Regions from separate parts of the Mesorhizobium sp. AR10 genome, predicted to be linked through region 1. Evidence: riboswitches for the same ligand, from Rfam matches in the RefSeq annotation. Region 1 holds a riboswitch; each other region holds the start of a gene.
The links. Region 1 has a riboswitch for thiamine pyrophosphate ahead of thiB (thiamine ABC transporter substrate binding subunit). Riboswitches for the same ligand answer to the same signal wherever they lie in the genome.
Positions count from the first base shown of each region.

Region 2: linked by a shared signal. The riboswitch ahead of LHFGNBLO_RS28255 (Ykof family thiamine-binding protein) and the one ahead of thiB (thiamine ABC transporter substrate binding subunit) in region 1 are both predicted to bind thiamine pyrophosphate.
Region 3: linked by a shared signal. The riboswitch ahead of thiC (phosphomethylpyrimidine synthase ThiC) and the one ahead of thiB (thiamine ABC transporter substrate binding subunit) in region 1 are both predicted to bind thiamine pyrophosphate.

Region 1 is NZ_CP080524.1:1,548,158-1,551,426, reverse strand. It holds gene thiP (thiamine/thiamine pyrophosphate ABC transporter permease) at 1-209, opposite strand, end outside; gene thiB (thiamine ABC transporter substrate binding subunit) at 218-1,216, opposite strand; TPP riboswitch at 1,260-1,374, opposite strand; gene LHFGNBLO_RS11010 (thiamine diphosphokinase) at 1,477-2,121, shown strand; gene LHFGNBLO_RS11005 (ABC-F family ATP-binding cassette domain-containing protein) at 2,123-3,269, shown strand, end outside.
Region 2 is NZ_CP080524.1:5,064,186-5,067,454, reverse strand. It holds gene LHFGNBLO_RS28270 (hypothetical protein) at 142-360, shown strand; gene LHFGNBLO_RS28265 (DUF2934 domain-containing protein) at 435-686, shown strand; gene LHFGNBLO_RS28260 (hypothetical protein) at 811-1,161, opposite strand; TPP riboswitch at 1,331-1,444, shown strand; gene LHFGNBLO_RS28255 (Ykof family thiamine-binding protein) at 1,435-2,043, shown strand; gene LHFGNBLO_RS28250 (ABC transporter permease) at 2,360-3,142, shown strand; partial or broken gene LHFGNBLO_RS28245 (ABC transporter ATP-binding protein) at 3,139-3,269, shown strand, end outside.
Region 3 is NZ_CP080523.1:585,178-588,446, reverse strand. It holds partial or broken gene LHFGNBLO_RS02775 (radical SAM protein) at 1-561, shown strand, start outside; TPP riboswitch at 1,086-1,202, shown strand; gene thiC (phosphomethylpyrimidine synthase ThiC) at 1,306-3,141, shown strand; gene thiO (glycine oxidase ThiO) at 3,138-3,269, shown strand, end outside.

The DNA.
Region 1 (3,269 bases):
ACGACCGAGAACAGCGTCGACAGCAAAGCTTGCCATAGCGTGAAGCGGGCAATGCGGAAGAGATAGGGATCGAAGGCCGACACAGCACCAGACAGGTCGCGCGTGCCTTCGAGGATGAGACCGGCGAACGCCCCGCCGATCAGCAGCGCGATTGCCGCAAGCGCGATGATGCCGGCGGTGACGCGGGGATCGGTCGAACGCGTCGGCATCCCCGCTCCTACTCGCTCATCACCGCCAGCCATTCGTCGACCCAGGCCTTGCGGTTGGTGGCGACCTCCTCAGGGCTGAACAGCAAGGTCTTGGTCGGCCTGACCAGTTTGTCGAAGGCCGGGTTGAGCGGCTTGTCGGTTTTCCCGGCCGGGAACATCCAGTTGGTCTCCGGAATGACATTCTGGAACCTCGGCCCGGTCATGAAGGCCAGGAACTTTTCCGCCAGCGGGTTCTTGGCGCCCGTGCTGGTGATGCCGGCAACCTCGATCTGCAGGTATTCGCCTTCCTCGAAGGACGCCGCCTGGTAGCGCTCGGTGTTCTCGGCAATCATGTGGTAGGCCGGCGACGTCGTGTAGGACAGCACCATGGGTGCCTCGCCTTTGGTGAACAGCCCATAGGCCTCGCTCCAGCCCGGCGTCACGGTCAGCACTTTTGCCCTCAACTTGGCCCAGGCTTCCGGCGCCTTGTCGCCATAGACCGACTTCACCCACAAAAGCAGGCCGAGGCCCGGCGTCGAGGTGCGCGGATCCTGGATGACGATCTTCTCGTCAGCATTGCCCTCGACCAATTCCTTGAGGCTCTTCGGCGGCGTCTTCAGCTTTTCGGTGTCGTAGACGACGGCGAAATAGCCATAGTCGAACGGCACGAAAATATCGTCGCTCCAACCGCCGGGCACGTTGACATCAGACACGGTGCCATGCGGCGAAAACAGGCCGGTGGCCCTGGCTTCGGCGGTGAGATTGGTGTCGAGGCCAAGCACGATGTCGGCCTTGGTCGCGGCTCCCTCCAGCTTGACGCGGTTGAGCAGCGCCACGCCGTCGGCGACCGAGACGAAGTCGAGCGTGCAGCCGCATTCGGCCTCGAACGCCTTCTTGACCTGTGGGCCAGGACCCCACTCGGCGGTGAAGCTCTCATAGGTGTAGACGGTGAGTTTTTCCTGGGCGGATGCCGGCCCGGACGTGGCGAGGACTACTGCTGAGATAAGGGAGTAAAAAAGCGTGCGCATCGGCGCCTCCTTCGTTCGCATTGAAAGGAATTGAGGCGTCGGGCTGTCCGAAACGTCTAATCCCTCCGCCGGTACAAACCGGATCAGGTTCAGCGGGTTGGCAGATTTGCCTCTCAGCCGGTCCGCGAAGATTGCGTCCGGCACCCCGTTAGAGCATTTCGACACATAGGCCCGGCCGATGTGTCGTGCAAGCGGAAGTTTGCCGGGTGCTGAAAGCGCAGCTTCCGTTTCGCAGGCAGGGCTGGTAAGGGCCACGAGATATGAGCACATTCACCATCCTGCTTGGCGGCGATCTCATCCGCACGCCGCTGCTCGATCGTCAGGTCGAGGGCACACGCATCGTTGCTGCCGACGCCGGCATCGGCCATGCGCGGATGCTGGGCGTGATGCCGGAACTCTGGGTCGGCGATTTCGATTCCGTGCCGGCGGACCTGCCGGCCGATCTGGCCGCTGTGCCGCGTCACGTGTTTCCGCCGGAAAAAGACCAGACCGACGGCGAATTGGCCATCGCCGCCGCACTCGAGCGCGGCGCGACCAGCCTGGTGCTTGCCGGCGCCTTCGGCGGCAAGCGCGCCGACCATGCCTTCCTGCATCTGGCGCTCAGCGTTCGACTGGCGGAAAGCGGCACGAAAGTGCTGTTGACCAGCGGCGCGCAGGAAGGCATCCCCTTGCTGCCCGGAAAGGCCGGTTTCTCCTATGCCGACGGCACGCTGTTTTCGATCCTCGGCTTCTCCGATCTTTCCGGCCTGACCGTTTCTGGCGCCAAATGGCCGCTGACCCATGTCGAGGTCGCGTTCGGTTCGTCGCTGACCATTTCCAACGAGGTCAAGGGCCGGCTCGAAATTGCGCTCGGCCACGGCCGCGCCCTGCTGCTCGCCCATCCTTTTCCGCTACCTGAAAGCTGACATGGCGCCGCCACTTCTCAATCTTGACGGGATAAAACTGACCTTCGGCGGCACCCCACTGCTCGACGGCGCTGCCTTGACCGCTTCGGCAGGCGACAAGATCGCCTTGGTCGGCCGCAACGGCTCGGGCAAGTCGACGCTGCTGAAGATCGCCGCCGGGTTGATCGAGCCGCAGGACGGCGAGCTGTTCCGCCAGCCTTCGGCGACCGTGCGCTACCTGCCGCAAGTGCCCGACATGGACGATTTCACCAGCGTCCGCGCCTATATCGAGGCCGGGCTCGGACCCGCCGACGATCCCTACCGCGCCACCTATCTGATGGAGCACCTCGGCCTGTCCGGCGAGGAACGGCCGAACGATCTCTCCGGCGGCGAGGCTCGGCGCGCCGCCCTTGCCCGCGTCATGGCTCCGGAGCCCGATATCCTTCTCCTCGATGAGCCGACCAACCATCTCGATCTGTCGGTGATCGAATGGCTGGAAGAGGAGCTTGCCCGCACCTCTTCGGCGCTGGTCGTCATCTCGCACGACCGCCGTTTCCTCGAGCGTGTGTCGCGCGCCACCATCTGGCTCGACCGCGGCCAGACCCGCAGACTGGACAAGGGTTTTGCTCATTTCGAGGAATGGCGCGACACGGTGCTGGAGGAAGAAGAGCGCGAGCAGCACAAGCTCGGCCGCCAGATCGTGCGCGAGGAGCACTGGCTGCGCTATGGCGTGACGGCGAGGCGCAAGCGCAATATGCGCCGGCTCGGCGAACTACAGACCATGCGCCAGCGTTTTCGTGGCCATCGCGGCGCCGAAGGTGCTGCAACCATGGTGGCCAGCGACGCCGCCGAATCCGGCAAGCTGGTGATCGAGGCCAGGAACATCGAGAAGAGCTTTGGCGACCTCACCGTGGTCAGGGCATTCTCGACCCGCATCCAGCGCGGCGACCGCGTCGGCCTGGTCGGGCCGAACGGCGCCGGCAAGACGACGCTGTTGAAGATGCTGACCGGCGAGATGAAGCCGGACGTCGGTTCGGTGCGGCTCGGCACCAATCTGGAGATCGCCACGCTCGACCAGAAGCGCGAAGCCGTCGACCCGCAGGAGACGCTGGCGCAGTATCTCACCGACGGGCGCGGCGAGAACCTCGTCATCAATGGCGAGCAGCGCC
Region 2 (3,269 bases), 2.6 Mb from region 1:
TATGATCCCAAAGAGCGGAAACCGGTTTTTGGAAAAAGATCATGATCAAATGCTCCGCCCGCCGTTTCCTACCAAGAGGGAGCGGCGGGCGTTGCCGGAACGGTCGATCGTTTCGTCTCAGGATGGAAAGGAGCTGTTCCCATGTTGCCGCATATCGAGAAGTTGCCGCATGTTGAGAACGTGGCCGCGTCCGTCGACAAACTGCTTGCCGAAAAGCGCACTGCCCTTTTGTCGATGAGGGATGCGATTGCAATATTGCGCGAGCGCACCGGAACCGAGCGCTCGGACGCGGATCTGGCAGGGCTGATCACCAAGAAGGCCGCACTCTTCGGCGTTGCGGTTTTGTCGGACAGAGACTGAGTTTGCCACTCAAGACGCCGGTCGAAAATTCGGCTAATGTTGCTGGGGATTTGGACCCAACCACGGAGGCAACAGTGACGGACGACAGGCAGGAACGCATTCGCCAGCGGGCACACGCAATCTGGGAAAAAGCTGGCCGGCCCGAAGGCGCGCATCAGCAGCATTGGGACCAGGCCGCGGCCGAGGTCGACGGTGAAGGCAAGAAACCGAAAGCCAGGGCGGCTCCGAAGAAAGCTGCGGCTGCGACGGCTGCCAAGCCCAAGGCTGCCGCGAAGCCGGCTGCCGCTGCCAAGCCCAGCAAAGCCAAGCCCAGCAAAGCCAAGTAAGGCTAGCCGGCTCTGCCATCCACAATGGGCTGGAGTGTGGTCTGCCTAAGCCGCTGATCTGCAGGCGGAACGGCGCGATCTCAGGCCGCAGCCGATCGGCATGAGCGCGCGAAGGCCAGGAAGATCACGCCTCCCAGGCGTAGCTGGAGAGCGCGAAGCGGATGCCGGCCGCTGCCATGGCCAGCTCGCATTCGGTGATCCGGCGCAGATTGCGGAGATAGCGCGCCACGGTCTCATGCAGCCGGTTGGTGCAGGCTTCGACGTAAGCGAGGCTATGGACGAGGATGCCGCTCGACAGCCTCTCGTCCTTCTCGGCAATGACTTTCCGGTACTGGCGGATGAAGCGGATGTCGTCGGCGATGTCCTGGCTGGCCATGCGCCAGGCACCCGCGAGACGTTCCCTGCGGTCGATCGATAACGTTGATATCAGTGGACGGGAAAGGTCGGCGAAGGCTGAGTGGTTTGCGGTGCTCATACAGGTCTCCCGTGGGATCGGGCATAGTACGTAATGTACGAAATTGAGTCAAGCAGATCTCGTACAATTTGAACGAATTTGGTTCAATTAGGGAAGGCCTGGCCCAGACATTTTCTGGCGCCATCGGCAAAAAACACCTTCCCCATCGCCGCGAACAGTGCTTTAACGCCCGCATCCACAGGGGTGCTCCGTACGGTCGGGGCTGAGACGGGGGCGGCAAGCCCACAGACCCTAGAAGCTGATCTGGGTAATACCAGCGGAGCGAGGCGGGCGATGTTTTCTGGCGCACAGATTTCCCTATACCCCATGGCCGACGATTTCGTCGGCGTCATTCTTGGCGCGCTCGGCGCGCTCGATCCTTATCGAGACCGGCTGCGGATCGAGACCGACGACATCTCGACCTTGCTGGTCGGGCCGCCCGAAGCGCTGTTTGCGGCCATGCGCGATCTATTTGTGGCGGCGGCCGCCAGCGGCAAACATTGCGTTCTGTCGGCGGCGATCTCGCGCGGTTGCCCAGGCGAACCGGACGATCCGATTTGCCGCACGGACGCGCTCAGTGAACCTGTCGGGCCGCTTGGCATGCGCAAGGATGCCGCCATTGCAGCGGTGCGGACGTCAGGCGCGACCGGCCAGCCGGCGGCGGCACAATTCTCGCTCTATGTCATGGGCACCGACGACCACATGGACGAGATCTACGGCTGCATCGACTTCCTGAAACAGTCCGGCGTCTACGAGCGCTCCAAAAACTTCTGCACCAAATTGCGCGGCGACGCCGGCGCGGTGTTTTCGGCGCTGAACGAAGCCTTCTGCCGCTTCGGGCCGGGCGCCGGCCACGTAACCCTCGACGTCACGGTATCGGCCAACAGCCCGTCCGCTGTCTGAGCTGCTTCTTACGCGCGCTGTCGAGGATCCTGCCGTGGCTGTTACGCCCGCTTCATTTCATGGGGGAGATGCTCCCGCTTCTGACCTTGCCCCACAAGGGAGCGGGGGAACTTCGACAATTGGCGAAAGCCGCGGCGACATCCAATCTCCCCCCTTGTGGGGGAGATGCCTGGCAAGGCAGAGGGGGGCGCTGTCCCGCCGGCTTGTCAACTGGTTGCATCTACGGCCTTCGGGACAATGTTCGAAAGTCGGCATTCCTTCGCGCCCCCCTCTGTCCTGCCGGACATCTCCCCCACGAGGGGGGAGATCGGCTGTCATCGCCGCAATCACCAGGGCAGCACCGGCCATCGTCTCGGTCGGGCTGCTCATCCTGGCGTGGGAACTTTATGCCCGCTTCTCCGGCATCAAGCCGACGATATTGCCGGCGCCGTCGCGCGTGTTCGAACAGGCGCTGTTGAACCGCGACGCGCTGCTCGACAATGCCATCCCCACCATCCGCGCCACATCAGCCGGTTTTGCCTGTTCGCTCAGCGCTGCATTCCTGCTGTCGGTGCTGGTCGATTTCTCGCCGTCGCTGCGCCGCGCACTGTTTCCGCTGCTGATCGTCAGCCAGACCTTGCCGCTGATCGCCATCGCGCCGCTGGTGGTGCTGTGGTTCGGCTTCGGCCTCACGCCGAAGATCATGCTGGTCGCGCTCGTTACCTTCTTTCCGATGATGGTGGCGCTGGTCGAGGGCTATGAGGCGACGGAGAAAGAAATCGGCCAGATGCTGCGCGCCATGGGGGCTGGGCGCAGGCGCGTCTTCCTCCTGGCGCGGCTGCCTTCGGCGCTGCCCTATTTCTTCGCCGGCCTGCGCATTTCCATCACCTATGCCGTCGTCGGCGCGATCTTCGCCGAGTATGCCGGGGCGGCGAAGGGACTGGGCATCTACATGCTCAACGCCAAGAACAATTTCCGCCCCGATCTGGTGCTGGCCGCCGTCGGCGTCAGTGCGGCGCTGACGCTGATCCTGTTCGCTATCACGGTGCTGGTTCAGCGCCTGGCCATGCCGTGGCAGCGAGCTGGGAAAGAACCGGCCGGGGAAGGGCCTTCGCGATGACCCGGCTCGAACTGCGCCACGTCAAAAAACGCTTCGGCGCTCTCGACGTGCTGGCCGACATCTCGCTGACCGTCGGCGCCGGTGAATTCGTCTCCATCCTCGGGCCCTCCGGCGCCGGCAAGTCGAC
Region 3 (3,269 bases), on a different replicon from region 1:
TGCATTTCGGCGGCGGAACGCCGACCCTCATCGGGCCAGCTGAGTTCCTCGCTCTGATGGACTTCCTGCGCGACCGCTTCGCGCTCAGGGAAACGGCTGCGGTTGCGGTCGAGATTGATCCGCGCACCTTCACGGCCGAGATGGCCGAAGCCTGGGGAGCAGCCGGCGTGAACCGCGCAAGCCTCGGCGTGCAGATCCGTTGTTCAAAAAGCGGTCAACCGGGTGCAGAACGAGGTTACACGGGATTCTTACACCCGGCACATCGCAGCTGGCCGTCTGGCGACGTCAAAGGGCTACCGTCTCACCGACGAAGACCGCGTGCGAGCGGCAATCATCGAGCGATTGATGTGCGATCTCGAGGCGGATGTGCCGGCAATCTGTGCCGGTCACGGATCTGATCCGATCCGTTTTCTCGATTCAGCCGAAGGCTTGGCGATGCTGGCCGAGGACGGCATAGTGGACATCGAAAAGGGTTTCATTCGCGTGCGGCAGGAGCATCGCTTTGTGATTCGCGCTGTTGCTGCCGCATTCGATGCATTTCTCGACCGGGTTGCCCCGTAAGCACAGCAATCGGCATGAGCGGAGGCCAAAGGGATTACCGCTCTTCGCTAGCGGCTTGGGTAGCTTGGCGATGTTCTCGACGACCGTTCCGTGGCAGCGTGGTGGTCGCAATCCTTTCGAACGGACCCTGCCGAAGAAACCGCCTTTCTGCAGCTCGATTCGGCAACAGTTGGCTGTCCTTATCGACATGCCGCGGCTGGCCAGTCTGCCCTTCCGTTTCCTTCACTGGTGGTCATCTGTCGAACCGGCGCCCACGAAAATGAATTCGCCGCTGACCAATGACGACGGCAGGTCGGATCGAGGCGATCTACGCGCAAACGTTTAGTGCCGATTGAAGGCGAGACCATCATAAGAATCGATCTTTAAGCCCCGAAGGTTTGGCGATCCCCGTATCCCTGCCCAGGTTTTCGGGGCGTGATTGTCGCCGACGCATGCGCGAGCTTTTCTGCCCGGTCTGATTGGCCGTCGACCACTCCCGCGGCCCGAAGGCGCTTGACAAAGTAGCGCCGGCTCGTTCAATTCGGAGCATTCACCAGGGGAGTCCCGGCAAGGGGCTGAGATACTGCTGGCTTTCGCGGCGCAGTGACCCGTTGAACCTGATCCAGTTCATACTGGCGTAGGGACGGTGCAAGCGCTTTGCGGGAGTTCACGCCCGAAGTCCTGTTTCGAACGGGCGGCCAAAGCGTCTTTTCATCCTTCCGGCACGGAACTGGGTCTCCAATGCATGAGCAAAGGAGCCTCAAGATGAATGCCCTCACCCCCGCCGTCTCGACGGGACCACTGCCCGCCTCACGGAAAATCCACAAGCCCGGCATCCTCCATCCGCACATCAAGGTGCCGATGCGCGAAATCTCCGTCCATCCGACGGCGGGCGAACCGCCTGTCACCGTCTACGATCCGTCCGGCCCCTATACCGACCCGACCGTCGAAACCAGTATCGAAAAAGGCCTCGCCCGGCTTCGCCAGGAATGGATTACGGCGCGTGGCGATGTCGAAGCCTATGACGGCCGCCATGTCCGGCCGGAAGACAATGGATTTGTGGCTGGCGAGCGCCTGACGCCGGAATTTTCCGTTCGCAGCCGGCCGCTCAGGGCCAGATCAGGCAAGGTGGTGACCCAGCTTGCCTATGCGCGCGCCGGCATCGTCACCCCCGAAATGGAATTCGTCGCCATCCGCGAGAACCTCGGCCGCGAGGCCCTGCGCGGCAAGCTGCAACGCGACGGCGAGGCCTTCGGCGCCGAGATCCCCGACTTCGTCACGCCGGAATTCGTGCGCGACGAAGTAGCACGCGGGCGGGCAATCATTCCCGCCAACATCAACCACCCGGAGAGCGAACCGATGATCATCGGTCGCAATTTCCTGGTCAAGATCAACGCCAATATCGGCAACTCCGCTGTCACTTCCTCGATGACTGAGGAGGTCGAAAAGATGGTGTGGGCGATCCGCTGGGGCGCCGATACGGTGATGGACCTGTCGACCGGCCGCAACATCCACAACATCCGCGACTGGATCGTGCGCAATTCACCGGTGCCGATCGGCACGGTGCCGCTCTACCAGGCGCTCGAGAAGGTCGGCGGCATCGCCGAGGACCTGACCTGGGAGGTCTACCGCGACACGCTGATCGAGCAGGCCGAACAGGGCGTCGATTATTTCACCATCCACGCCGGCGTGCGGCTGCACTACATCCCGCTGACCGTTGACCGGGTCACGGGCATCGTCTCGCGCGGTGGCTCGATCATGGCCAAATGGTGCCTGCACCATCACCGCGAAAGCTTCCTCTACGAGCATTTCGCGGAGATCTGCGACATCTGCCGTGCCTATGATGTGTCCTTCTCGCTCGGCGACGGTCTTCGTCCCGGCTCGATCGCCGACGCCAATGACGCAGCACAATTCGCCGAGCTGGAAACGCTCGGCGAGCTGACGCAGATCGCCTGGGCGAAGGATTGCCAGGTAATGATCGAAGGCCCCGGCCACGTGCCGATGCACAAGATCAAGGAGAACATGGAAAAGCAGCTCGCCGTCTGCGGCGAGGCGCCCTTCTACACGCTTGGACCGCTGACGACCGACATCGCGCCGGGCTATGACCACATCACCTCCGGCATCGGCGCGGCCATGATCGGCTGGTTCGGCACCGCCATGCTCTGCTACGTCACGCCCAAGGAGCATCTCGGCCTTCCCGATCGCAACGACGTCAAGATTGGCGTGATCACCTACAAGATCGCCGCCCATGCCGCCGATCTGGCGAAGGGTCATCCGGCAGCGAAAGTCAGGGATGATGCCCTTTCCCGCGCGCGCTTCGAGTTCCGCTGGGAGGACCAATTCAACCTGTCGCTCGATCCCGAAACGGCGCGATCCTTCCACGACCAGACCTTGCCCAAGGAGGCGCACAAGCTGGCGCACTTCTGCTCGATGTGCGGACCGAAATTCTGTTCCATGCGTATCTCTCACGACATCCGCGCCGAGGCACAGAAAGAGGGCATGGCGGCAATGGCGGCGAAATACCGCGAGGGCGGCGATCTCTACCTACCGGTAGACGAGACCGACGCACCGCTCATGCCAGAGGCGCCGGAACCGTCATGAGGGTGTTGGTCAAAGGGGCCGGCGTCGCCGGCCTCACCGCCGCCTTCGAGCTCGCCGCCCGCGGCGCGACAGTCACAGTCGCCGAGACCCGGCATGGCATCGGTGGCAATGCATCGTGGTTCGCCGGC